Regions from separate parts of the Williamsia sp. z34 genome, predicted to be linked through region 1. Evidence: riboswitches for the same ligand, from Rfam matches in the RefSeq annotation. Region 1 holds a riboswitch; each other region holds the start of a gene.
What was found. A riboswitch is a leader RNA that binds a small molecule or an ion and turns the genes downstream of it on or off. The one in region 1 is predicted to bind S-adenosylmethionine.
Positions count from the first base shown of each region.

Region 2: another riboswitch for S-adenosylmethionine. It lies ahead of AC51GT_RS17985 (amino acid ABC transporter permease); the one in region 1 lies ahead of AC51GT_RS15295 (aminotransferase class V-fold PLP-dependent enzyme).
Region 3: another riboswitch for S-adenosylmethionine. It lies ahead of solA (N-methyl-L-tryptophan oxidase); the one in region 1 lies ahead of AC51GT_RS15295 (aminotransferase class V-fold PLP-dependent enzyme).

Region 1 covers NZ_JCANWW010000005.1:393,733-396,988, forward strand. The annotation lists gene AC51GT_RS15285 (O-succinylhomoserine sulfhydrylase) at 1-329, shown strand, start outside; gene AC51GT_RS15290 (DedA family protein) at 377-1,018, shown strand; SAM riboswitch class IV at 1,086-1,201, shown strand; gene AC51GT_RS15295 (aminotransferase class V-fold PLP-dependent enzyme) at 1,233-2,060, shown strand; gene AC51GT_RS15300 (hypothetical protein) at 2,057-2,560, shown strand; gene alc (allantoicase) at 2,610-3,256, opposite strand, start outside.
Region 2 covers NZ_JCANWW010000007.1:61,515-64,770, forward strand. The annotation lists gene AC51GT_RS17980 (uracil-xanthine permease family protein) at 1-1,150, shown strand, start outside; SAM riboswitch class I at 1,350-1,442, shown strand; gene AC51GT_RS17985 (amino acid ABC transporter permease) at 1,594-2,559, shown strand; gene AC51GT_RS17990 (amino acid ABC transporter ATP-binding protein) at 2,556-3,256, shown strand, end outside.
Region 3 covers NZ_JCANWW010000009.1:161,165-164,420, forward strand. The annotation lists gene AC51GT_RS21075 (glutathione S-transferase C-terminal domain-containing protein) at 1-67, opposite strand, end outside; gene solA (N-methyl-L-tryptophan oxidase) at 70-1,200, opposite strand; SAM riboswitch class IV at 1,443-1,560, opposite strand; SAM riboswitch class IV at 1,753-1,865, shown strand; gene AC51GT_RS21085 (aminotransferase class V-fold PLP-dependent enzyme) at 1,951-3,150, shown strand; gene AC51GT_RS21090 (PP2C family protein-serine/threonine phosphatase) at 3,147-3,256, opposite strand, start outside.

The sequences.
Region 1 (3,256 bases):
ATCCGTTCCTGCAATCACATCCGCAGCATGATTTGGCGAAGAAGCAGATGTCGGGCGGTGGCACCGTGGTGACCTTCGAACTCGCCGACACCGGTTCGGTATCCGGGAAGGCGCGGGCGTTCGAACTGCTCGACGGTCTGCAGATCGTGGACATCTCGAACAACCTCGGGGACTCGAAGTCGCTGATCACGCATCCGGCGACCACCACCCACCGCGCGATGGGACCCGAGGGTCGGGCTGCGATCGGGTTGTCCGATTCGCTGGTTCGGCTGTCGGTCGGTCTTGAGGGTGTGGACGATCTGCTGAAGGATCTCGACCAGGCTCTGTAACGCAGAATTGGGCGACGCCGCCTGCGGCCGTCACCGGGGATCGGAGGGTGGGCATTTTTCACTCGCTGGCCGACTGGGTCATCTCGATCATCCAGTCGACGCCGCCGTGGGCGGTGTATCTCTTGGTGTTCGTCGTCATCTACGGAGAAGCGGCGGCTCTGCTCGGTCTGGTCCTGCCCGGTGAGACGGTCCTGCTCGCCGGTGGGGTCGCGGCCGCCCTCGGCGAGACCAACATCGTCTGGCTGATCGTCGGTGCCTGCGTTGCCGCGGTGCTCGGCGATTGGACCGGCTATTCCATCGGCCGCAGATCCGGAGGCCGCATCACCGAAACCCGCTTCGGCGGATGGGTCGGACGAGAACGCTGGCAGAAGGCCGAGGAACTCATCCGCCATGGTGGGGTGGCCACGGTGATCGGAGCCCGCTGGATCGGCTACGTGCGCACCGTGACCCCGTTTGTGGCGGGGATGAGCAAGATGCCGACGCGTCAGTATGTGCTGGCAAACGTCGCCGGTGGTGTCGTCTGGGTGACCGTGGTGTGCATCATCGGCTACGCGGTCGGTGAAACCGTCGGGGCGACGGTGATGTTCTACCTGGCTTTCGGTGCCGGGGCGCTCATGCTTCTCTATTTCGCCGCTCGCTGGTGGCAGCATCGGCGCAGGTCACAAAAGGCCGCGGCCAGCGCGGAATAACATTCACGCCGCGTTAAAGAGGTTCGATATTTGACAGGGAAATCAACGGCGCTGCAATGTGGTCATCGGTGACGAGTGTCAGCGACAAGCCCCGGCTTGCTGGCCGGCAACCCTCCATTCGCGGCGGGGTGCTCCGGGTGACAACCTGGCCGCTGTCTGTTCGGACGGTGGCAAGCGCGGACTCCGGCCGAGTCCGGATCTGAAGGGACTGTGGGTGACGAACTCCTCCACGAACGATTTGAAGGACGAGATCGCCCGGTTTGTGAAGGCCCGCCCGACCGATCGGGTCCTGTTCGCCTCCGAACTCGCCGAAGCCGTTGCGCTGGTCGCCGGTGTCGCGCCCGGCGGCGTCGTCACACTTGATCTGACCGCCGCCCTCACGAACCCCACCCCCGATGGTGACCACCGGGTGGTGCCGGCGCAGATCGATCTGGTGACCACCCTGGCCGCGGTGGACAGCGAGCTCGGACGCCGTCGCGCCGCACTCCTGATCGTTCCGGCCGTCGCCGAGGCCACCGGCGAAGTGGTGCCGCTGCCCGCGCTGGCGGCGATCGCACACCGACGCGGCGCGCGACTGCTGGTCGATGGCAGTGAGCTCGTGTCCCGGCGGGCGGTGAACCTGACCAGCCACGGGATCGACTACCTCGTGTTGTCCGGCCGGTCCGTCGCCGGTCCGGCGGTGGTTGTGGGCCGCGGCGACTGGCTCGCCGACTGTGCCGACGCCGATATCGACACCGTCGCCGGCAACGTCGGCACTGACCGGTCCCCGGCCCGGGCGCTGGCCGACCTCGGTTACGAGAGCGCCGGTCTCCACGAGCAGGCACTGTCCGAGTGGCTCGACGCCGAAGCCGCCCGGCATCCCGGGATCCGCCGACTGCAGCTGTGGCCCGATGCCGGTGACCGCGTGGGAATCGCCTCACTGACCGTGGCCGGACACCCTGAGCCCGCCGTCATCCGATGGGACGCCCACACCGGCATCGATGAGCTTGCCCGGCAACTGAACTCACTCGTGGACAGCACTCTTGAGCAGGAGAAATCATGACCGAAGCAGATCGCGTCACCACCGTACGCACCCGCCCCGAACTGCTGGTCGCCATCGAGGGCGACAACCACCAGCTCGCCTGGAGCAGGCCTGGCCCGTCCGAGGCCCGGGATTCGGCGGTCCGCCGGATCCGCCAGCCGGAATTGCGGGGCGGCATCAAGGAGCGAGCCGCACTGCGTGCCGGCTGGCAGGAACTGGGCGAGGATCCCGCGGACCTGGTGGTGGCGTTGGAGATCGACGTGGTGATCGCCGAGGACGCGGCCACCGCGCGGGCAGAGCTTCTGCGGCTGGGGGAGTCGAGGTTCGGCGACACCGTCCGCTATGTCGGCACCGCCAACGGATTGCTGACGCTGATCGTCGACATCTATACCGCCGAGGTCGCCGATGCGGTCATCCTGCGGCCTCTCGACCTGGGGCGGACGGGTGATCGGCCCGGTTCGGCCCAGCTCATCGCCGACCGCGTGCTGCCCGGACTGCTCGAACGGGCCACCGCGGCCTGACGCCCCACACCACGCCTGATCGCAGGCGTGATGCGGACCGATCCGCCGATCAGCTCTCGCCGTTTTCCCAGCGATCGATGATCCGTGCGCGAGCGTCGTCGGTCAGCGAGCCGTACAACCGCAGTCGTGCCATGCCGCCGTCCGGGAAGATGTCGAGGCGGGCCTCGGTCATCGGCCGGTCTGCCTCGATCAGGAACCGGTGTCGGGTGTCGGGTTGCAGGGCGGATCGGCCCAGAACCTCGAACCACTCACCGTTTTCGCCGTCGCGGCCACGAATCATCGCCGAGCCCGGTGCATTTCCCAAGAAGTAGCTGGTGTCGAGTTCGGCCAGGCCGATCGTCGACTCACCGGCCAATTTGACCTGGACCCAGTCGTTTCCGTCGTCGCGCCGCCGTGAGGTCTCCCAGCCTTCTCCCATCGTGCGGGCCCGGCCGGGCATCAGGAGGTTGTTCGGGGAACCGTAGAACATGTTGGAGCAGGCGGTGATCATGCCGCCGTTCTCGAGGGCGGCGAGGTCGAAGTGTCCGTAGGACAAGAACTTCGGGTCGGGGACGCCACGGCCGTGCACCCGGAATCGGGCCACGCCACCGTCCGGATGGATTGTGAGCCGCACATGGGTGAACCGCTCCTTGGAGTCCACCCGGAACGGATTCTGTGTATCGCCGTTGACCTCGACGCGATCGACGATCGTCTGCC
Region 2 (3,256 bases), on a different contig from region 1:
TGCGACATTCCTCGTTCCGGTACTCACCGGATTCCCACCGGCGACGACGCTGCTGTTCTCCGGAATCGGCACGATCCTGTTCTTGCTGATCACCCGCAACCAATTGCCGAGCTACCTCGGTTCGAGTTTTGCGATCATCGCTCCGGTACTCGCCGCGACGGCCTCTCATGGGCACGGTTCCGCGCTGGGCGGCATCGTGATGGTGGGCGCGGTGCTGGTCGTCATCGGCGTGGTGGTGCACTTCGCGGGCACCGGCTGGATCCACGCGTTGATGCCGCCGATCGTGACCGGAACCATCGTCGCGTTGATCGGCCTGAATCTCGCGCCCACGGCCAAGTCGAACTACGAGCAGGATGCGGTCACGGCCACGCTGGTCCTGGTGCTGCTGATTGCCTCGCTGGTGCTGTTCAAGGGACTGCTCGGACGACTCGCCATTTTCACCAGCGTTGTCATCGGCTACCTGTTCGCCCTGGCCCGCGACAAGGTCGACACCGACCCCATCGGAGCCGCCGATTGGGTCGGCCTGCCCGATTTCCAGGCGCCGACGTTCCATCTGTCGGTGCTGCCGATGTTCTTGCCGGTGGTGCTGGTGCTGGTGGTCGAGAACATCGGGCACGTCAAGTCGATCAACACGATGACCGGGATCAACTACGACCACAAGATCGGTCGCGCCTTGGCTGCCGACGGTATCGCCACGGTCTTGGCCGGTAGCGGCGGCGGTTCTGCCACAACGACGTACGCCGAGAACATCGGTGTCATGGCAGCGACCAAGGTGTACTCGACGGCCGCCTACTGGGTGGCCGGCATCGCCGCGGTGCTGCTGGGTATGTCGCCGAAGGTCGGTGCGGTGATCGCATCGGTCCCGCCGGGTGTCCTCGGTGGTGTGACCACCGCGCTCTACGGTCTGGTCGGCATCCTGGGCGTGCACATCTGGGTGACGAACAAGGTGGACTTCTCCAAACCGGTCAACCAGTTCACCGCCGCCATCGCACTCGTGATCGGTATCGCCGACTTCTCGTGGACGATAGGCGATTTGAGCTTCGGTGGCATCGCACTCGGTGCGCTGGCGGCACTCCTGATCTACCACGTCATGCGCGTGGTCGGCGGCTGGCGCGGAACGGTTGTGGTGGACAAGGCGGACGTCGAGTAGACGTGCACTGACCCGACTGATCGCCCCCTCAAGCTTTTTGAGGGGGCGATCTTTTGTCTGTCACACGAGTTCCGATTTCAGACACAAGGGTGGGGCGCAAGGTTTAAAACATGGTGATTGCAACCCGAAAGCCCAGTGTCGCAAGGCAAATCAAATTCTACCCCTTGACGTCTGGTCCATCGACCGCATAGATTCCTCCTCACCATCCAGAGCGACCGAGAGACTTGGCTCGTCGACGTCGCAGCAACCCCGTCGCAGGACGTGTGGGTGCTACCGCCAAGAACGATGGAGGAACGATTATGGATCGCGCTTCGTGGAGACGTTTGCACGTCGACCTGTGCCGAGCGGGCACCGGCGTCTGTACGTAGGTCTGACCCACCTCACCCACACATTCTTGCCCTATTGGAAGGCCCTTCAGCGATGCTCGCTGCGCGCATACACCGGTGGTCACAGTGACCCAGATAGATATCCGCTCCACGCTCGACGAACCCGCGGCGGTGGACGACGCCGACCTGGTCATCGCGCGGAAGTGGCATCCATGGCGTTGGATCATCGCGATTGCCGCGCTGATCGTTGTCGCCCAGTTCTTGCACGGATTTGCGACCAACCCGGGCTGGGATTGGGGGACGTTCGCGCAGTACTTCACCGCGTCGTCGGTGATGTCTGCGTTGTGGCTGACCATCCAGTTGACGTTCTGGGGATCGCTGTTCGGATTTGCGATCGGCATCGCGCTGGCCGCGGCCAGGCTGTCGAAAAATCCGGTACTGCAGGTGATTGCCTGGTTCTACATCTGGGCGTTTCGTTCGATCCCCTTGATCGTCCAGTTGCTGTTCTGGTTCAACCTCGCGTACCTCTATCAGTCGCTGTCGGTGGGAGTTCCGTTCGGGCCGGGCTTCTTCGAGTTCAACGTCAACAATGTGATCAGTGGTTCGGCTGCGGCCATCATCGGTCTGGCGTTGCACCAGGCGGCGTATTCGGCGGAGATCATCCGGGCCGGGATCATCTCGGTGGATCAGGGTCAGCTCGAAGCCGCTGCCGCACTGGGTATTCCGAAGCGCCGCGAGTTTTTCAAGATCATTCTGCCGCAGGCGATGCGGGGAATCCTTCCGAACGCCGCGAACGAGGTCATCAGCTTGTTCAAGGGCACTTCGATCGTGTCGGTCATGGCAATTGCCGAGTTGTTCTACCAGGTGCAGGTCATCTACGGGCGCAGTGGACGGGTCGTCCCGCTGCTGATGGTTGCCACTGTCTGGTACATCGTCCTGACGTCGATCTTGTCGGTGGTGCAGTTCTACGTGGAGCGGCACTATGCCAAGGGCGCGCTGCGGACCATTCCGTTGACGCCGGTGCAGCAGATCCGAAAGCGGTTCTCCGACATCTCCTTTGCTCCACGCGGGGCGACCCGATGACCGAGGCGATAGAGAATTCGAGGTACGCGGTCGAGGTCAGGGGAGTTCACAAGTCTTTCGGCGATCTGGAGGTGCTCAAGGGTGTCGATCTGGTGGTACGCCCAGGTGAGGTCACCGCGATCATCGGTCCGTCGGGATCAGGCAAGTCGACGCTGTTGCGTGCCCTCAACCACCTGGAGAAAGTCGATCACGGCACCGTCCGTGTCGATGGTGACCTGGTGGGGTACAAACGCAAGGGAAACAAGCTTCACGAGCTGAGCAACAAGGAGATTCTGCAGCAGCGCTCGCGGATCGGTTTTGTGTTCCAGAACTTCAACCTGTTTCCGCATCTGACCGCACTGGAGAATGTGATCGAGGCGCCGATCTCGGCACAGAGACGCAAGCGGTCGGACGTCGAGCCTGAGGCAGTGGCTTTGCTCGAGCGCGTCGGCGTCGGTGAGAAGGCGCACGAATACCCACGCAGGCTCTCGGGTGGGCAGCAGCAGCGGGTTGCGATCGCTCGCGCACTTGCACTGCGGCCCAAGGTGATCCTGTTCGACGAGCCGACATCAGCGCTCGATCCCGAACTCGTCGGCGAAGTACTCGAAGTCATCCGTGGGCTCGCCCGCGACGGTGCGACGCTTGTCATCGTGACCCACGAAGTGGGTTTCGCACGCGAGATCGCCGACACGGTGGTTTTCATGGATGGCGGCGTCAT
Region 3 (3,256 bases), on a different contig from region 1:
CCGGTTCGCGAGTGATCGTGTACTCACCGTAGGTCTCGGTATCGGCTGGACTGGCGAATCTCGACATGGCTAGACAACCTTTTCTGCGGAGTGGGAGCGGAAAGAGAACAGCTCGGGGGCATCTTTGTCGGCGGTGAGGTCGGCGAGGAGGCGGCCGATGGCGGGCACGAACTTGAAGCCGTGTCCGGAGAATCCGGCGGCGACCGCAACCGGACCGCGGCGGTCGATGACGAAGTTGGAGTCGGGTGTGGTGGCGTACGTGCAGCTGATCGGGGTCAGTGCGTCGGCATCGACGCCGGGCACCCAATGGCGGACGTATTCCTGCAAGGCCTTGAGTTGCCGTGGTTCCGCCGTGAAATCGCGGTGGTCGGGGTCAACGACCGGTCCGGTTCCATGGAACCCGACCTTGACGCCTTCGGCACCCGAGGACAGGCCGTACACACCACCGAATTCGGGTGCGTTCGGTCCGTCCGGGTCGTGCAGGATCCCGAAGCTGGGCCACTCGGCGTCCTGGTCACGCGGTACAAAGTGTGCAGGTTGCTCTTGAGTGACGGTGATCTGTGGCAGCGGCACGATGCCCGACAACAGCTTCGTCGCCCAGGCGCCGGCCGCCACCACCACACGTCGGGCCACGTACTCCTGGTCATCGGTGCGTACGGTGACCGAGTTGTCGTCTGTGACGTCGATCGAGATCACCTGCGATTCGTGTCGAACCTCTGCGCCGAGGGCTGCTGCGCTGCGTTGTAGCGCGCTGACAGCGTTGTCCGCATGTAGTCGTCCGCTGTTGGGGTAATACAACGCGCGGCCGTCGAATCTGATTCCGGGCCAGCGCTGCGAGGCCTCGTCGGGCTCGAGCCACTGATGGACGAGTCCGAGGTGGGCGAGGGTATCGGAGATGGCGGTCAGACGGTGTGTCCATCCTTGGTCGACGCCACCGGTGATGGTGAGCAGCTCTGACCCGGACTCCTGTTCGAGTTCCGCCCACAGCGTTTCGGCCTCGCGGGCCAGCTCTACGTAGGGGCGCTCGGCGTAGGAGGTGCGAAAGATCCGTGACGCTCCGTGGGACGCGCCGTTGCGGTGTCCGGGTGAAAAGCGTTCCAGCAAAACGGTCTCGGTGCCTCGCCGGGCGAGTTGCCAGGCGGCGGCCGAACCCATCGCCCCGCCACCGACGACGACGGTGTCGACCCTTGTCACGCTCATGTGGATCGACCTGCTCCCGCGTGTTCGTGTCGCTGTTCGAGAGCAGGTACCGCGATGAGCAGGGTGTGGTGGTCAGGGGGACTGTCGACGATCTGCTCCTTGTTGGATCGAAGCCTGTCGGACCACACGGACATCAGGTGCACTCCTGGTAAGTGGGTGCGGTGCTGACCACGCAGCGAGCAGCACGGCGGATGTGAATGATCATCGAACTCCTGGAGATATCCTCGGGCTCAGATGCCTGAACCCCGCGCTTGCCCCATGCCGGTGAAGGCTGGGACCGTGTCTTTGATCCAGGGCACCCCGCCGCGGTGGAGGGTTGCCGACCAGCAAGCTGGAACTTGGCGCTGATACTCGTTGACACAGGGCAGCTGTTGTCCACCAAGCGAATCCGGGCATCGTGGGGGCATGCCCGGGTCGGAGGATTTCAACTGTTGGACAGAACCATACGCACGCTCCTGCCCAAATCCGAAGGATGCGCGGAGTTCCGATCGCCGAGAAGTTAAAGGAAAATGGGTATGGACGACGCCGAAGAAGTCTGTTAGCGTCGTCGTCGGTCACGAGTACCAGCGCACAGCCCCGGCTTGCTGGTCAGCAACCCTCCATCGCGGCGGGGTGCTCCGGGTGAAGACCTGGCCTGTTCGAACCCGAACAGGCAAGCGCGGACCTCCCACGTCCGAGTTCGAACTGCCGCATCGGCAGGGTTCGAACTGGCGGCGCGTGTGGAATCCCTGACACCGGAGGGTGTGAGCAATGAGCACTGCAACACTGGGACAATCCTTGGAAGCCCTTGCAGCGATTGAGGGTTCGGATACCCGAGCGCCACTGAGTGATGGCTCGACCACGCGATACGTCAACTTCGACTACGCGGCGAGTGCGCCGGCTCTGTGCAGCGTCGTCGAGCGGATCACGCAACTCCTGCCGACGTATTCGAGCGTCCACCGCGGGGCCGGTTACGCGTCGCAGGTCACCACCCAGGCATACGAGAGCGCCCGCGCGCAGGTCGCGGAGTTCGTCGGCGCCGGGCAGCAGCACAGCCTGATCTTCACCCGGAACACCACCGATTCCCTGAACCTCCTGGCCGGCTGCGTGCCGGGCAAGGTCGTCGTCCTCGACCTGGAACATCATTCAAATCTGTTGCCGTGGAGTGATGTTCACGTGGTCCGGACCGCGAATACACTCACTGCGACGATCAGCCGGGTGGAGACCGCCCTCAAGGACACCGGCGCGGTGCTGCTGGCGGTCACCGGCGCGTCCAACGTCACCGGTGAGATCCTGCCGATCGATGAATTGGCTGATCTCGCGCACCGCAATGGTGCCCGAATTGCCGTCGACGGAGCGCAGCTGGTACCGCATCGCCGGATCGACATCACCGCCGCCTGCATCGACTACCTGGCGTTCTCCGGACACAAGACCTATGCGCCATTCGGCTCGGGAGTGCTTGTCGGGCTGCGGGATTGGCTTGACGTCGCCGAACCATACCTGGCCGGTGGTGGTGCCGTTCTGAACGTCACCGAGCAGGACGTGACGTGGGCGCGGTCGCCCGCCCGTCATGAGGGCGGCTCACCCAACGTCCTGGGTGCGGCCGCGCTCGCGGCGGCCTGCGTCGAGATCGCGTCCCTCGGTGATGCCGTGGTTTCCCATGAAACCGCGCTCACGGAACAGTTGCGCAACGGCCTGGCACAGATCCCGGGCGTGCACCCCCTGAAGATCTTCACCGACAGCACCGACGCCGTTGGCGTTGTCAGCTTTGTCGTCGACGGGCATCGGGCCGCTGAGGTGGCAGCCCATCTGTCGGCCGAGCACGGCATCGGTGTGCGCGATGGACGATTCTGCGCCCACCCGCTTCTCGATCGCCTGGGCCACGGTTCCGGGGCGGTGCGCGCCAGCCTCGGCCTGGGTTCGACCTCCGAGGACGTCGACCTTCTGCTGGCCGCCCTCCGCGCCCTCTAAACCCCGGATGGGGGGACACTCAGCGCCAAGAGCGCGGTGTCGTCTTCGAGGCCGGCACCGAAAGTGTCGAGCAATGCCCCCAAGTCCTCGATGATCTGGCCTGCCG